Regions from separate parts of the Clostridium nitrophenolicum genome, predicted to be linked through region 3. Evidence: riboswitches for the same ligand, from Rfam matches in the RefSeq annotation. Region 3 holds a riboswitch; each other region holds the start of a gene.
The links. Region 3 has a riboswitch for cyclic di-GMP ahead of ACZ5N4_RS15540 (hypothetical protein). Riboswitches for the same ligand answer to the same signal wherever they lie in the genome.
Positions count from the first base shown of each region.

Region 1: linked by a shared signal. The riboswitch ahead of ACZ5N4_RS14365 (HD-GYP domain-containing protein) and the one ahead of ACZ5N4_RS15540 (hypothetical protein) in region 3 are both predicted to bind cyclic di-GMP.
Region 2: linked by a shared signal. The riboswitch ahead of ACZ5N4_RS06555 (hypothetical protein) and the one ahead of ACZ5N4_RS15540 (hypothetical protein) in region 3 are both predicted to bind cyclic di-GMP.

Region 1 is NZ_AP042469.1:3,023,975-3,029,528, forward strand. Features, by position in the region: gene ACZ5N4_RS14355 (GGDEF domain-containing protein) at 1-719, opposite strand, end outside; gene ACZ5N4_RS14360 (hypothetical protein) at 716-1,066, opposite strand; gene ACZ5N4_RS14365 (HD-GYP domain-containing protein) at 1,269-1,943, opposite strand; cyclic di-GMP riboswitch class I at 2,038-2,126, opposite strand; gene ACZ5N4_RS14370 (DUF3267 domain-containing protein) at 2,258-2,770, opposite strand; gene ACZ5N4_RS14375 (hypothetical protein) at 2,986-3,729, shown strand; gene mnmA (tRNA 2-thiouridine(34) synthase MnmA) at 3,979-5,055, opposite strand; gene nifS (cysteine desulfurase NifS) at 5,086-5,554, opposite strand, start outside.
Region 2 is NZ_AP042469.1:1,413,974-1,419,527, reverse strand. Features, by position in the region: gene ACZ5N4_RS06570 (DeoR/GlpR family DNA-binding transcription regulator) at 1-156, shown strand, start outside; gene ACZ5N4_RS06565 (MerR family transcriptional regulator) at 416-799, opposite strand; gene ACZ5N4_RS06560 (aldehyde dehydrogenase family protein) at 1,046-2,485, shown strand; cyclic di-GMP riboswitch class I at 2,556-2,643, shown strand; gene ACZ5N4_RS06555 (hypothetical protein) at 2,617-3,066, shown strand; gene ACZ5N4_RS06550 (YwqG family protein) at 3,197-3,934, opposite strand; gene ACZ5N4_RS06545 (4Fe-4S binding protein) at 4,294-4,962, opposite strand; gene ACZ5N4_RS06540 (LysR family transcriptional regulator) at 5,188-5,554, shown strand, end outside.
Region 3 is NZ_AP042469.1:3,262,545-3,268,098, forward strand. Features, by position in the region: gene ACZ5N4_RS15520 (M28 family metallopeptidase) at 1-721, opposite strand, end outside; gene ACZ5N4_RS15525 (MerR family transcriptional regulator) at 817-1,587, opposite strand; gene ACZ5N4_RS15530 (helix-turn-helix domain-containing protein) at 2,081-2,308, opposite strand; gene ACZ5N4_RS15535 (RNA polymerase sigma factor) at 2,305-2,775, opposite strand; gene ACZ5N4_RS15540 (hypothetical protein) at 2,907-3,218, opposite strand; cyclic di-GMP riboswitch class I at 3,343-3,429, opposite strand; partial or broken gene ACZ5N4_RS15545 (GntR family transcriptional regulator) at 3,602-3,805, opposite strand; gene ACZ5N4_RS15550 (ABC transporter permease) at 3,940-4,704, opposite strand; gene ACZ5N4_RS15555 (ABC transporter permease) at 4,714-5,475, opposite strand; gene ACZ5N4_RS15560 (ABC transporter ATP-binding protein) at 5,468-5,554, opposite strand, start outside.

The sequences.
Region 1 (5,554 bases), 240 kb from region 3:
TTTGCTGCAGATACTCCAACTGAAATAGTAACATCTATATTATCAGTAAAGGTATTTGAAGAAACAATTTTTATCAAATATCTTGCTAGATCAATAGATTTATCTATTGAATAAGGAGTTAAAACAATGAATTCATCTCCTGCAAATCTTGATAAAAAAGTATCTTTAGGGGTATTGTCCTTTAAAATTTTGCTTAATTCCTCTAATACTATATCTCCCTGAATATGTCCATATTTTTTATTGATATATCCAAAGTTATTTAAATCAATAAAAATAATAGCAGGAGTTATTCCTTCCTTTATTAGCTTTAGGATATTATAATATATGTAATCACTCTTGTATAAACCTGTTAAGAGGTCTATATGCTTACCTAATTCTTTATAAAGCTGATTTTTTATTAGCATTCCCAATAGCCTATTATCATCTCTAACTAATAAAACATCTTCTCCGCTTTTATCAAAGATCTCTTTTGCCTTCCACATATATGTATTGCTGTTTATATATATAATAGAGCTTGTCATAGCATCAGCCACAAGTCTATTAGGATGTGCTTTAAATAAATTTTTATATGTTAACACGCCAACAGTTTCATTATTTTCTACAACCAAAAAATAGTGACAATCACTATCCAAAATCAAATCTTGAATTTTTTGAATACTGTCACATGCATTTATAGTTACATAATTTGAAGATATTATATCTGATATGTTTCCTATCATATATCTATAGACCTGCTAACCTGAAGCACAATATTTACTTGTACTTTTATTATCATCGAAGGTGTAGCAATTCTTCCTCCTTCTTCTAAGACTAATGGTATTAATTTTTCCTTAGGTAGAATATTGAGCAAAGATTTTCTAATTACAACAGCCTCAATTGCATCGTGATCAATTCTAATAATGTCATACTGATCTGGCGACAGAGCATCTGCCATTCTTCTTGCGCCCTCTGGCCCTATTGGAGCTTTTTTACCAACAATTAAAACATCTTGCATTGGAGGCATTTCAAATTCTGATAATCTCATAGATATTTCTGCCTTTTTTGTGCTTTCAATATAACCACTCATAGCATACACTCCTCTTAATGACTAGATAATACTTAACTGCAACCTTTATATTGATTATTTTACATTTATTTTATATTTTTTATTCACATAATGGTATTATAGTATTTTATATGCTACATTACAAGGTAAAATTTGGATTAAAAGATCAATTATTGTACCTCACTTTGCAAGTAATGTCGAACTACAAAATTCATTTTTCTAATCAAATATCATTATATAAGATATCCATAAATATATCTACCAGCTCAGGATTAAATTGCTTTCCCTTTTCTCTAATTAATATTTCCTTAGCTGAATTTTGTGAAATAGATTTCCTGTATATCCGATCTGATGTTAAAGCATCAAAGGTATCTGCAATTGCAATAATTTGAGAAGCAAGTGGAATTTCATCATCTTTTAAACCGTCAGGATAACCAGTTCCGTCCCATCTTTCATGATGACTTCTTATTATATCACTTAAATCTTCACAGAATTTAATGTTCATTATTATTTTTTCGCCAATAATTGAATGCTTTTTAATCTCCTCATATTCTTCTACTGTCAGCTTATCTGGTTTCTTTAATATTGAATCATCTATACCTATTTTTCCTACATCATGCAATATAGATGCTAAATGAATTTTCAACTTTTCTTCCTCTGATATTGGTAGTATTTCACAAATTGTATTGGCGTAGAATGCCACATTCTTTGAATGTTCCCACGTATAAAAGTCTTTTCCGTAAATCAAACTTGCTAGCATTTCTGCTTCCATGATATGTACTCCTATAATAGGACTTATATATTGGCCTATCACTTCGTCCTCCCGAAAAGAAATATTATTGTATGTGCCATATATATTACAGCCACATTCTTTAAAGCTCATAAAATTATTTTTCATAACATTACCTCACCTACGAAATATTAAAGGCACCTAAAATAATTTTAGGTGCCTAATAGATTATGTTATATGTAAATACAACATAAAATTACATTTCGGCAACCTGGCAATCATAGGATTAACTATTCCCTTAGACCCATAGCTTTGCGACCTTACCTTTCAATAAGTGTGCTATTGTCGATATAAAATATATATTAAAAATTAGCATTAATAATTGTATCAATTTGCTACATTATAGTATATATTGGAGTTATTTGTATAATTTTGAAAACAATATTTTAATTATAATATATATACTATATTATTACAATAGTTTACTTAATAACATCAAATCCATATTCCCTGTCTATTATTTTACTATCATAACTACATCTGCATAAAACAAAAGCCATATATATATCTCCTATGCTTCCTATTAAATTAAAAAAATAGATTAAACCACCAATCCAAGGTGGAAATAGCGTAGAAGCAATAGATATTACTACTACTGGAGATAAAAGTACTATTAAAAACTTATTTCTATCAATAGGCATGCTTGATACCTCTTGTGTATATGCATAAATTATTTTAATTCCATATTTTACTTTGCCACCAAAGAGTTTAAATGTTATACCATGAATTAATTCATGGATTGTGCAAATTAGTATCATTGTCAATGCAGCTATAATATAAAAATTAAATAATGGATTGTCTGTAGGATAACTTATTACACCTCTTGATAAAAAATTATTTAATATTACATCTAGTATTTTTCCCATAGACTCAGTTAGCATTATAGCTACTAGTAAACATATTAAATGAGTTTTCCATGTAATTTTAAATGACATGATATCACCTCATTATAATATTTTACATGTTTTATATTTTTATACATTATTTTCTTAGAAATTCAAGTCATTTCAATGGTTTTATTTAATTATTAAATTCTTATTTGGCCATAAAAAACATACTTTTCACAATTCTATTATGAAAAATTTGGTTATATTTTTGAAAACTTGTCCATACTAATATAATAAAATAACATATAGAGAGGATGTTTTAATTGAGTACGAATGTTAAGAAAGTAATGTTAACAATTCTTATAATAATTGATCTTATTGCTATAAGATATGCAAATGTATATGGCAAAGCTAGTACTGCTAGTCAAATATATAATAATGTTAAAAGCAATCAAGTAGCATCCATGGATGCAATAAAAAATATTAATACTAAAAATATAGGCCAAGCCAAACTAGCAACAATAAAGCAAGAAGCTAAACAAGAAGTTAAAAATCAACCGGAACAAATTCCTATTAATAAAGAAAGTAATTCTCAAACTGAACAAAATAAAATTACTGAAGATAATAATCAACAGTCTGACTTAAATAAATCTGAAGCTGCAGAAAAAAATGCTGAGAAAAATAAGGAAAATAATCCTTCAAATAAAAAACAACTTTCACGTGGCGGCAGCCTAGAGACAAATAGTTTAGGAGATGAAATAGATATTGTTTTAACTTTCTATACAAGCCTTGCAGAAGAAAATGGCGGATACGCCGGTATTAATTGCACAGGTGGAAAGCTTACTCCAGGAATGGTTGCAAATAATGTGCTTCCTCTTGGAACAGAGATTTATACAAGTGAGTTTGGTACCTTAACTGTAGCCGACAGAGGTGGAAACAATTTTGATACTATACATAGACTTGATGTATTCATAGCTAGAAATGACGGAGAAAGTGACTGGGAATATAAGAAAAGGGTAAATAATATGGGTAAAGTAAAAATTAAAGGCTATATGGCAAAGCACTAGGTTTATCTATGGGTCTTAGCGAAGGATTGCAGAAAAGACTTAGAACTTAGATAGTGGTGAAAAGCCTAAATGGCTTTTCACGAGCGGCTTATCAATTAGCATTGATAAGTTGGTCCGACTGAGCGTAGCGAGTTTATCTAAGTATTAGTCTTTTCTGTAATACAAGCTTTAGACTCATTAAGAAGTATTTATGCAACCAGGAACTGTAAATATATTCCGGGGTATAAGTTAACTTTCGGCCTTATAACCCTATATAATTTCGTCTATAATTCCTCCACCAACTAAGTATTCTTTATTATAGAATACTACAGATTGCCCCTTTGTTATGGCACGTTGTTTATTTTCAAATTTAACCTTTACTCTGCCATCTTCAAGTGGAGTTATCCATGCTTTTCCTGGTTTAGCGGAGTATCTTATTTTAGCCTCAACTTCCATAGTATCTTCTAATTTATCAAAAGGAATAAAGTTTATATCCTTAGCTATTAATTCTGTATTAAATATATCCTCTTCACTACCAAGAACAACAGTATTGGTAAGTGGGTTTATGTCAGTTACGAATACAGGCGTGCCAAGCGCTATACCAAGGCCTTTTCTTTGACCTATTGTATAGTACACTATGCCCTTATGCTTTCCTAAAATATTTCCTTGTTTATCTACAAAATATCCTTCTCTGACTTTACCTGGAACCTGCTTTTTTATATAAGAACCATGGTCATTGTCAGGAATAAAGCATATTTCTTCACTGTCTTTTTTATTATGAACAAGTAATCCTATTTCCTTAGCAATCTCTCTTATTTTATCTTTCTTATATAATCCACATGGCATTAATGTATGAGCTAATTGGAACTGAGTTAAGTTATATAGCGCATAAGTCTGATCTTTTCTATCATCCTCAGATCTTCTAAGCAAATATCTATCCTCTACTTTTTCTATAGTTGCATAATGTCCTGTAGCAACATACTCAGCACCTAAATCCATAGCTTTTTTTAGCAGTGCATCAAATTTAATATACTTATTACATGCGACACATGGATTTGGGGTTCTTCCTTCCATATATTCATCGATAAAATAATCTATAACATTCTTTTTAAATATATCCTTAAAATTCATAACGTAAAAAGGAATATCTAATTTGTATGCCACTCTTCTAGCATCTTCTACTGCACTTAATGAACAGCAGCCTCCTTCTGCAGCTTCATACTCCTCATCTTCCTGCCAAACTTGCATAGTTACTCCAATAACGTCGTACCCTTGCTCTTTTAAAAGATATGCTGTAACGGAGCTGTCTACTCCTCCACTCATTCCTACTACAACTTTTTTATTCATGTTTATCACCTATTTTCTAAAATATTAACCTTACATACGATTTTTTCTGATTCTCTCTATAATACTTGGTATTACTTCAAGTAAATAATCTACTTCTTTCTCTGTTGTCCTTGAACCCATTGTTAACCTAAGTGCTCCTTTAGCCATTTCTTTTGATAATCCTATAGAAAGCAGTACTTGTGAAGGCTCTATTGCCCCTGCTGAACAAGCACTTCCACTGGAAGCACACACGCCTAAACTGTCAAGAGCCATAAGAAGCACATCACCTTCTATATCTTCAAAGCTTATATTTACGTTACCTGGCAATCTTTTGTCTCCTACTGCTCCATTTAACCTTGTGCCAGGTATTTTTAATAGTCCCTCTATAAGCTTATCTCTAAGACTCTCTAGTCTCTTACTTTCATTTTTCATATTTTCAACTGCCAATTCTACAGCTCTTCCTATACCTACAATACCTGCAACATTCTCTGTACCTGCTCTTCTGGCTCTTTCTTGAGCA
Region 2 (5,554 bases), 1.8 Mb from region 3:
GTAGCCGCTGATAGCAGCAAATTTGGGAGAAATGTATCAATAAATATAGTTCCTCTTAACAAGATTGACTATATTATTACGGACTCTTATTTAGATAAGAGTCCGTTAAATAGTTTTAAAAAAATAAAAACCAAGATTATATTAGCTGAAGATTAAGTCTTCAGCTAATTATTTTATTGTTGGTTTATAAAAAAAATTGATCAAAATATTAGCTATAAATGGCTTAACTTAGAGAAAGCAAATATATGTTTTTATAAAAAAGTTTGATCATTTTTAATGGTATAATGCTGGGTTCAGATCATTTTAGATAAAAATTAAAGTAAAAACCATCTTATTTTGATCAAACTTTATAAAAAATCAAACTTTTTTATAAAATTTCAAACTTTGTTTTAATATTTCAATCTTTATTTTAAAGTTACAACTTTTTTTCATAGTTTGCTTTTTTGTGCTCAATAAGAGCCAACTGTGCTTCAATCTCATGTTTTTTTTCTAAGAGTATTTCTTCTTGGTTTAAGACAATGGAGTACTTCTCCTTCAGTTCAATTTTATCTTCATTTGAGAGACCGATATAATGGCGAATCATGTCAATTCCCATTCCTGTGCTTCTCATACATTGGATCATTCGCAATCTCATGATTTGATCATCAGAAAACAGACGGATGTTATTCCTATCCCGCGCTATATCTTGAAGCAAACCGATATCTTCGTAATAACGGATTGTTGGTTTGGATAGGTTAGTTATTTTTGATACTTCCTTAATTGTGTATTTCGGTTCGGTTCCATAAATAAATTCTTCCATATTTCTCTCCTATAACCTCTTGATTCAAGTTACTTGAATGTATAAAGCTATTATAGCACATCAGTGGAAGAATAACACATCATGGTTAGTAGAGTTGAATAGGTAGGTTCTATAAAAAATTTTATTTAGAAAACTTATTTTCATTTTACAAACTTGTTTTCAATAACGCTTGACTTCAAGTTACTTGAATAGGGTAAAGTGATTTATGAAGCAAAGAATTATAAATATCGCATTGGAGGTAAATCGATGAACAGGAACGAAAAAATGAAACTTATTGACAAGGTATACATCAATGGAGAATTTGTAAAGCCTGATGGAACAGAGAGAATGGATATTATCAATCCGTCAACAGAAGAACTAATTGGACAGGTGGTATTGGGAAATGAAGTAGATACCAGAAAAGCGATTGCGGCCGCGAAAGAAGCATTTAAGACCTTCTCAAAGACTTCAATTGGACAACGGGGTCAAATGCTAAAAAGGATACATGATGCAATCCTATCAAGGGCTGCTGATTTAAACCAGGCATGTATGGAGGAATATGGTGCTACAGCCAAGGCTGCAGACTTTAGAACTCAGATCTCAGCTGATAGTTTCCTTTTAGCAAAAGAAGCAATGGAGGCTTTTGAATTTACTAAGTATATTGGGAAAGCAAAGGTTGTTCTTGACCCTTTGGGTGTCATTGCTGCGATTACGCCCTGGAACGCAAACAATTCTCAGATAGCTATAAAAGTTGCTACAGCCATATCGGCAGGCTGCACGATAGTTGTGAAGGCCAGTGAATTCTCCTCCATTCAGACTCAAATATTGGCTGAATGCTTCAATGATGCTGGACTGCCTGCCGGTGTAGTTAATATTGTATATGGGTTGGGAACTTCGGTTGGTGCTGAATTATCCCGTAATCCGGATATTGCAATGATCTCATTTACAGGCTCTGTGAATACCGCAAAAGCTATACAGCATAGTGCTGTTGATACAATGAAAAGAGTAGTTCTGGAATTGGGAGGCAAATCAGCAAATATCATTCTCGATGATGCTGACTTGACAAAAGCGATTCCTCGTGCAGTTACGAGTTGTTTTGGAAATCATGGGCAAATGTGTATTGCCGGCAGCAGATTGCTGGTACCAGAACATAGGCTTGATGAAGTGAAAGAACTCATTAAAGTGGCTGTCGAGAATACTAAGGTAGGCTATCCATGGGAAAAGGACACCTTCATTGGTCCAATGATGAATGAAAATCAATACAGACGAGTTCAGCGATATATCAAAATTGGTATAGAGGAAGGTGCGGATCTAGTAATTGGTGGGGAAGGACACCCAAAAGGTTTAGAGAAAGGTTATTTTGTAAAACCAACAGTTTTTGCAAATGTAACCAGAGATATGACGATTGCTAGAGAAGAAATATTTGGACCCGTGCTATCTATTTTAACGTATAGAACAGAGGAAGAAGCGATAGAAATTGCAAACGATACAGAGTATGGCTTAGGGGCATATATAAGTTCCTCTAACATAGAAAAAGCGAACCAAATTGCTTCTCAGCTTGTTGCCGGAACAGTTTACATTAATGATGTTATTCTCGAAATGAGGGCTCCATATGGTGGCTTTAAGCAATCTGGAATCGGCCGAGAGGGTGGCATATATGGCCTCGAAGAATATCTTGAGCCTAAAACCATAATGATTTCTGATTAAGCATTACGTAACTACACTCTGGAAATTGTTTCTCTATTATAGAAGGAATAGATATAATCCATCACATAATAAAATCCAGGAGCAAATCCACCTAAAGGTGGAGACGCAAAGCCATAGGGTCTAAGGCACTTTTGTGCTATGATAGCCTGGCTGCCGGAAATCATGAAAAGGTAGCATCATTTACAGATGTGAGTATTTATGAAAACCATACACAGCCCTATCCGCAAGAGGGTATTGAAAATAATACGGAACAGTCATCAATTATCAACAGGTTTCCAGCCCTGGTGACTGAGTTTAATGATGATAAGCTGACAGGGAGATTTGCGTGGATTGAATCAATTGTTGATCCGGTATTGGTCGCTAAACTAAAAAAGCTCTCATCAGATGACTTGGAACTCCTGACTTTTATGGTGATTGAGGGACACAGTCAGGGAGATTGTAGAATAAAAAAACTGCACACTCTCACCTTAAATGAGAATGTGCAGTTTCTTACATTCCTATATTTATTTGATACTTTTCACACTACATTCTCAAAACGTAGTATATTCCTAATAAATATTTTCGATTCAACTTTTTTATAAATAATTAAACTTTTTTCAAAACGGTTAAACTTTTTTATAAAGCTACATTTATCTTTGAAGAATATAACTCTCTCAAATGTAAATTATAGAACAATATCCTGGAAATCTTCATTTATAGAAATTGGCTTTTTTAACCTGCATCAGCCTTAAGCGAGCTGAAGTCCAAATTCTTAAGGTGTTCACGTTGGATAAATACCATCAATTTATCGCCGTCATGCCAACACCATTCAAGGTTGTCGTCTGAACTAATTGTCAACAGTGAAATCCATTCTGTTCCAGGTGTTGGATCATAAGCTAGTGTACAATGTGATGGGTACCCTAGAAGGTAGTCAGAACTTTTATGTAAAGATTCGCGTATTTCGCTGTAAATGTCATTTTCTTCTTCATCGAAAGGCCAGTTCTTCACTTGGTATTCATCATACGGAATGTCAATCGTTGGGGAAAACTCAATAACAGTTGCCTTACCAACAATAGAATTAGGTGGCATAATAGTCTCTAGGTTTGTAGTCTCTGGAGTAAATATTACGTGAATATATCCTTCATCCCAAGTTTCCAAATAACACTCTCCTTCAGAATCATCTACAACGAAAAGGCTGAGAAGTCCACTTTTTGGAAGACTCGTTTCTGTACTTGTAATTTCTGAAAAATTGATTTGACCAAGAAAACGGTATGGTTTCATATTATATGTAGGCCATTCAGTGCCTACTGGCAAATCAGGTGCGCCTCCAAAGCGACTACAGCCCAAATATGGCTGGCTATTTCCATTTTTTAAAATATCAATTGCTGGACGTATAACTTGTATGAAAAATTCCTTATGTTTTGAAACATCTGACTGTATTACTATCTCTAAAAATTTGTCAATATTCATGATAACCTCCTAAAACTTCTTAGTTTGATTGTACTTTAGAGTGAAGATTGTTATTTTCTTAAATTTGTTCTTTATATCAGACTAGGAATCAGTAAATTCTATGCATCCATGCCAGCCCAATAAAACACCATGCATTACACAACAAGATAGTATCCTACATGTATAACAAAAGCCGCATAGAGTAAGACTTTTAGCTTGTTGTGGATTTAACTGGTGGAGGCAAAGCGTGACCTTTAAAACCCACTACTTAAACTCATTATTTCATTTTCCGTCAACTAGTTGTCTCTTGTACCATCCCTGCATATTTTAAATAGTGTTGCTATTCTTTTATTCAGTAGCAAAGAACTAAGAATAATTAATTATATTTTTGAGAATGGACATACTTTTCTACAAGTGTAACACGAATATATAGTTCCTCCACCAGGTGTTGAGGTACCGCATACTTGTCTACATCTTTTTTGATTTATTGTAATACCATCTAATGCAGATTGAGGGCATGATTTTAGACAAATATTACACCTTTCAATACATAAGTTGTGTGCTAAAGCATCTGAAGTTAATTCTTTATTTGTAATTACTGCTCCAAGATAAAGTCTATTACCATATTTTTGATTTATTAATAAGGTATTTTTACCAATGCAGCCCATACCACATGCTTGAGCTGCATGTTTTAGTGATAATATTCCTCTACCATGTTTATTTTCAGAATCCCAATATTCATAAGGTTCATCTGTTGGAATGGGAATTGCCTTGTAACCTTGTGATTCAATATAAAAAGAAAGCTTAATAGAAATATCGTCTAATAGTTGAAATATTTTATTTCTTACAAATGTATAAGGTGCTTTAGTATTTGCATCAAACAAGCTTGCTGAAAAATGCTTTCCAATTGATATAACTGACTTTGCTTCAGGATAAATATCTAGAGGATGAAAGCCTTTTGGAGCATCATTAAATCTATCTATACTTCCGATCCCACATACATCAGCACCTAATGAATAAGTTAAATTTTTAATATAATTGCTATCCATAAATTATCTTTAGTGAGGTTACATTATAGGTACTATAATCCCACTAAAATTCACTTCCTTTCTTTTTATTAGTTTTTTTGCATGAATTGATTTTATTCTTCTTTTTACTATCCTATGAAAAATTAACTTGAATTTGATTTTATACTAGTGTATCATAAAAAACATATGTTGATAAGTCGATTATTTTAATTGATTTAATCGTTTTTTACGATTGGTGGTGTTTTTTTGGATATTAAACAGCTTCAAACATTTATTGTATTAACAAGATTGCTGAATTTTAGAGCAGCCGCTGAAGAACTTAATTATTCTCAGTCCACTGTTTCAGATCATATAAGAAATTTGGAACAAGAGCTTGGTGTAAAGCTTTTTGAACGACTTGGCAAAAAAGTATTTTTAAATGAAGAAGGGAAAAGGTTAATTTCTCCGGCACAAAAAATGATTCAAAATGCTGAAGAAATACATGAATTATTCAATAAAGGTGAAAAAGTTCAGGGCAACTTAAGAATAGGAGCTGCAGAAACTTTATGTGCCTTTTGGCTTCCACCACTACTTAAAGAATATAGCAAAATTCACCCTAAAGTTCGGATAACAC
Region 3 (5,554 bases):
AAACAGCAACGCCAGTAGCATTATCAAGTGCTCCGATAGTGTTATATTTAGTGTCCATATGTGCACATATTACAATTTTTTCAAGACTTTTTTTAGCCTTTTTAGAAGCAACTAACTGTTTACTTTTACTATGTCTATTTTTAGAATTGATTTCTAACTGTATAGTGGATTCGTTATCAATAAGCCTTAAAATTCGTGGTAATAAGTTGTCACTTGCATAAGCAGTAGGAATTAAAAAATTTCCATCTTCAAACATTGGAAACGGATTCATTCCATTTAACTGATTTTTTCCAGTTAAAGAAACTATAACTTTTGGTTTTTTATTTTCTAATAAAGTAATAATTTCCTTGTGTTCATCTGGATAATAAAAAGGAAAATCTTTCGGTTGTAAAGCACTTTGAGCTAAACTACCATATATAATTAAAACTTTATCTTTTAACTGCTTCTCTCTTAGTTCTGCTATAGAATTTATAAAAAGCACCTTACCATTTCCATTAAAGTATTTTGAGAATGGACTAGCATAAATACTTAATTTAACTGCTCCGATTTTTATTACAGATTCTTCATATTCCCAAACGCTGCAATCAAATGGTAAAGAAGCGATACTATAACCTTCATTTATAAATAATTCTTCAATATAGTTTAAAAGCATATCATTTTTTTTTGTGCCAACTGGACGTTCTATTGAAACTCTTTGCAAAAAATCTAAATTACTAATCATAAAATTTTCCTCCTAGTATTTTATTGGGTAAAAAATATACCACCCTTTTATTCAAAGTATAGCATTGAATAAAAGGGTGGTGTACAAATGTAAGGTTAATCTTTTAGTAGAGATATTTGCTCAAAAATAATAGGAATATTCTGTGCTGCATTATATAATTTTTTTAATTCATATATCCATCTATCGCCTACTGAAATAATATCATTTTCTGTAGGAGGTGTATCCAATGCCGTAATAATCATATCTAAATCTCCTGTATCTAACGTTTTCAAACTATTATGAATTGCAACTACACTATAACCCGCTTGTCTTAACATATATATAACTTGTATTCTTTTAAACATAGCCTGTGAATACAGTTTTTCACCAAATTTACCTGTATCATCAGAATGAATTAAGTCGTTTCTTTCCCAATTTCTTACAGTCTCAACAGTAATTCTAAACAATTCTGCAACTTGTCTTCGTGAAAAAGAATTCTCATCAAGAAAGTTTTGATTATTAAATTTTTTAATTGTCCAAACTTTCAGCATAGCAGCTGTATTATTTGCAATTTCAATTTCATGTTTTATTAACTCTATATATTCTTTTGTATAATACTCTCCTTTATCCCATTGCCGTTTCCCAGACGCCCACATTATTTTGTTTCCGGTATCTCTAATTCGTTTATTAAAAAATGGATAACCATATATACATCTACATATCTTAACCTGTAAAACATGAAGTTTAGTGAAAGAGCGATAATTATTATTTTTTCTCTGAGCTGGTGAAATATAACCTAAATGCTCATATAATCTTATTGTATTAGGATGTAAATCAAACATCTCAGCTAATTGTGATGTACTAAAGAATTCGTTGCTTCTTATCATATTTTCACCAGCTCCATAATGATTTTTTTATTATATAATAGCATAATTTAAATATTTATACTAAATAAACAAGCGAAAAATTTTAAATCCATTTATTTTGTGATAGTCAAATTTTCTTTTTTTCTAAAGTCAATATGAATTGTTAAATCTTCACGGATTTAGTCCTATTGTCAAGATACTTCACTGAAACAGACAGCAACACTTGATTTCCATTCCCGTTATGTACTGGATTTGTTAGTTCAAAAAATGTTTCTGATTTTATCTTCCTCTCCTGTGAAGATGATATACTTGCAGAAGTACCTAAAACAAAGGACTTCTACGTATTACTTCTTTGTATCAACACAATAGTCTCCGCATGTATTCCGCTTTATTCAGTTTTCAAGGAACAACGGCTTGTCAGCCTGTCAAAACACACTGTATGACAGTATGCTTTGATAGATTGGCAATAGTTTAAAAGAAATGAGCGCATGAGAAAATCACATGCCCTTTTCCCTTAAATCTCAAAATCCAGTATCATTTGTAACAATGCTGTTGTAAGATGTTCCTGCCTGTCCTTATCCACAACGTAGTATTTCTTCCCGTATTCATCTGAAAGAATCTTTGTAGACAACTTTGCTATGTAACCCTCGTAATGTTTCAAAATCTTTTGCATCGCCATAGCGTCACCTTCTGTAGCTGCTTTAATTGTGGTATATGGCAGGAGATTTTTTTGTTTCTTCACAGGTCTTCACCCTCCAATCGCCTTTTTAATGTTGCCAAAGCACTGATACGGCTGCGGTAAATAGTGCTACGGTTTTTTCCAAGTTCCAATGCTATTTCAGCGTCAGACATTTCTAGAAAGTAGAACATCAGAAGAATGTTCCGTTTTTCTTCCGGTAGGCTGTCCAAAGCATTTGCAACCGCTTCATTCCCGACCTCCACATGGAATTTCAGAATCAGATAATACTTACCGTCCAGATGGTAGGTATCTAAAGTTTGCAGATGGTTCAGTTCCTTTTTCGGCAGTTCGGAAAACGGGCATTCTTTACGAAATTTTCTTCCGGAAGAACGGCGGCAGTTACTTTGTGTGCGAATCATGACCTTTCTTGCCAAACAATCAAATTGGTACTGAATAGTTGTCTGGAAATCACGGTTGGCCTGTTCTGTCAGCTCCTTTACCGGAATGGAATTGAAAGAAGATGGCTTCATAGAATATCACCCCCTTTCCAGCCAGCAGGGAGAGAAACTTCGGTTTCTCTTGCCCCCTTTCGCACTGACTCTCACCGGAGAGGTGATATTTGTTGCGTTTTTCAGAAAATATTTTGAGATATTTTTGAGAATCAAAAAAGGCACACAAACAGACTGTTTTTATCTGCATGTGTGCCTTTTTCATTTTTCTTATGTATTATTAAAAAACATATAAATGTTTGCTTTTTCCTATAATAAAGGAATACTTTTTTTACATTATTAGAAATTGGATTTAACTGACCAATCATACTATTCATGGGCTTGCCCCCTTGTAACTGCCATAAACCTAAATAGATAACCCCCTGTTTATTCTCTGTATAAGCCAAACCGTTACAGCAAGGTAACGGTTCCTCCCTTAACTGCTGGCAGTTATATACACGCATAAAAATACCCGCCAAACTCATGTTTTTTTTATTTGGCGAGTAGTTCATTTTGACTTTCGTCTATAAAGGTTTCTTCTAAATATATTCTCACTAAATGAGCAAAAGGAAAACCTGCCGTAAAGGGCAGGTTTTATACGTAATTCTTTACAGTAGCTAGACTATCATCGTGCTTTGACACCTTAGATCCTCGGCTTTGCGTCCTTGTCTTTCGGCAAGTTTGCCCTTTGACTAAATTCTATTTTATTTTCAAAATCTTGATGAGGATATAGAAATAGCGCCTCGATAATCTGATTTTTGTCATATCCAAGTGCTTTCATTTCATGTAGAAAGCGCTGTATTGTAAGCCGAACCAGTTCCTGACGTCTGCACATAATCTTTTGTTGATCTTTAATCACTAAATAACCTTTTCCTTTGTGGCTTTCCACCAAGCCTTCATGCACCAAAGAAATCATGGCATGCTGTACTGTGTTCGCGTTTACGTGAACTTCGGACGCTATTTTTCGTACTGAAGGAATTGGCATACCTGGTGCCAGTTCACCAGATAAAATCATATTTTGAAAGTGATTATGTAATTGCAAATAAATGGGTATCTCACTGTTGATGTTCATTCCACTGTCCGTCCTCCTGTATCATCCTTTGGCCTGTATCCAGATTTATGACTTGATCCGCCAGCCCACACATACGCTCGGTGAAAGTTATGATTAGGAGTACAGCCATGTAATGTATATCATCCTTCTTATGATTACTTCCTGTGTTTTTTTCCTGCATTTTTCGCTACCGTAGTTTTATCCTCGAAGCCTTTCATACAAAGCAACATAACGATTGATAGTGCTACCATAATGAGTAGGACACCGATTTCTACAGAAAGATTAAACGTGAGTGTACCGTCTCCCGTAAACTTGATAATTCCAAGGCCAGCGGTAATAGGATAGTAATCAGTCAATGCTCTGCCTGCTATAAAAATGCCACAGAAACCGTAAACAAATGCTAATCCAGTCCCGGCAAGAAAGCCGTTTTGTTTTCTACTAAAAAAAATGATGATAGGCAACACAGCCAGATAACAGCAAAGTCCTAATCCAATGAGTTGAAAGAACGATTTCATTATAAGAACCGGAGACATATCTCCATGGCAGAACAGCGCACCTAAGACAAATGTACATAGAAAGCTAAAAAAACCGTACAATGCAGTAACAAGCCCAACTGTAATCACTTTTCCCGCCAATAATTTACGAAATGGAATCGGTACAGTCAACATATTTTTCAATGTATGATCCACATACTCACGGTTTATGATATAGCCTCCGATCAGAACAATCATAAACGGAAAAGCCATGCTGAAGTTATTCCATATGACGCTGTTTGTATAACTTTCATACTGCATTATTTCATTACCACTGTTCTGCTGGAAAGCGGCTAAAAGTGCTGAAAACAACACGGCTACAATGCCGACCCAAAGAATGCTGTAGCGCTTAAGCTTTTGAAATTCTGTAATAATTATATTAATCATAGTTTCCTCCTAATCTTCCTGCTTTTTAAATATGAATGAAATCAGCAGGACTGATATTACCGCTATTAAGAACAGTATGCCTGCACAAACCGGAGTGGACAGCATATAGGGTTTTCTCATTGCAAGATATTCCGCGGTAAGTCCGCTCCAATAGGATGTCCACCAGCGCATAATGACTGGTGCGGGCAACACGGTAATAAGAGCATTGTTAGAAGCGAATTTTAACATGTTAAGTGATATGCCAAAATTTAAGATAGAATAAATAAAGGCAATTAAAATGGAAAAAATATAGCTTTTGTTGAAATAGACAATGAGAATAACCACGGGAAGGACTGAAACAAACAGCATAATGCCAAGGATGGCACTTAGTCCTAATTTAAAAGCAACTCCTTCCACAGCACCCACAACTAGTCCGCCGATGATTGTAGCTCCTAAGCCAGCTATGGAATATAATACTGCAACAATCAAAAGCACTGACAACTTTGCTGCTACAAGTTTGGTTTTGGGAACCGGTACGGTCATCAGGTTTTTTAACATGTCACTATCTCTTTCCATGAAGAACAGAATGCTTGCCACTACACTTAGTACGCATGGTAAAAGGAGAAAATCTCCGAACGTAACGACCAGCTTAAAAAGCTGTTCAAAATGCAGACTGTCTTTTGCTGCTAATGCGGTCAGGGGGATAGGAAAAAGGCAGGCCGCTAACATACAAAATAAAATAAACTTCTGCCGTTTGATTTTGGCAAATTCGCAAATAATTAAATCAAGCAATTCCCTCACCTCCGGTGACATGTTTGAAATAATCTTCTAAGGTATCATTTTGGGTATGCGCTTCTGATATATTGAGGCC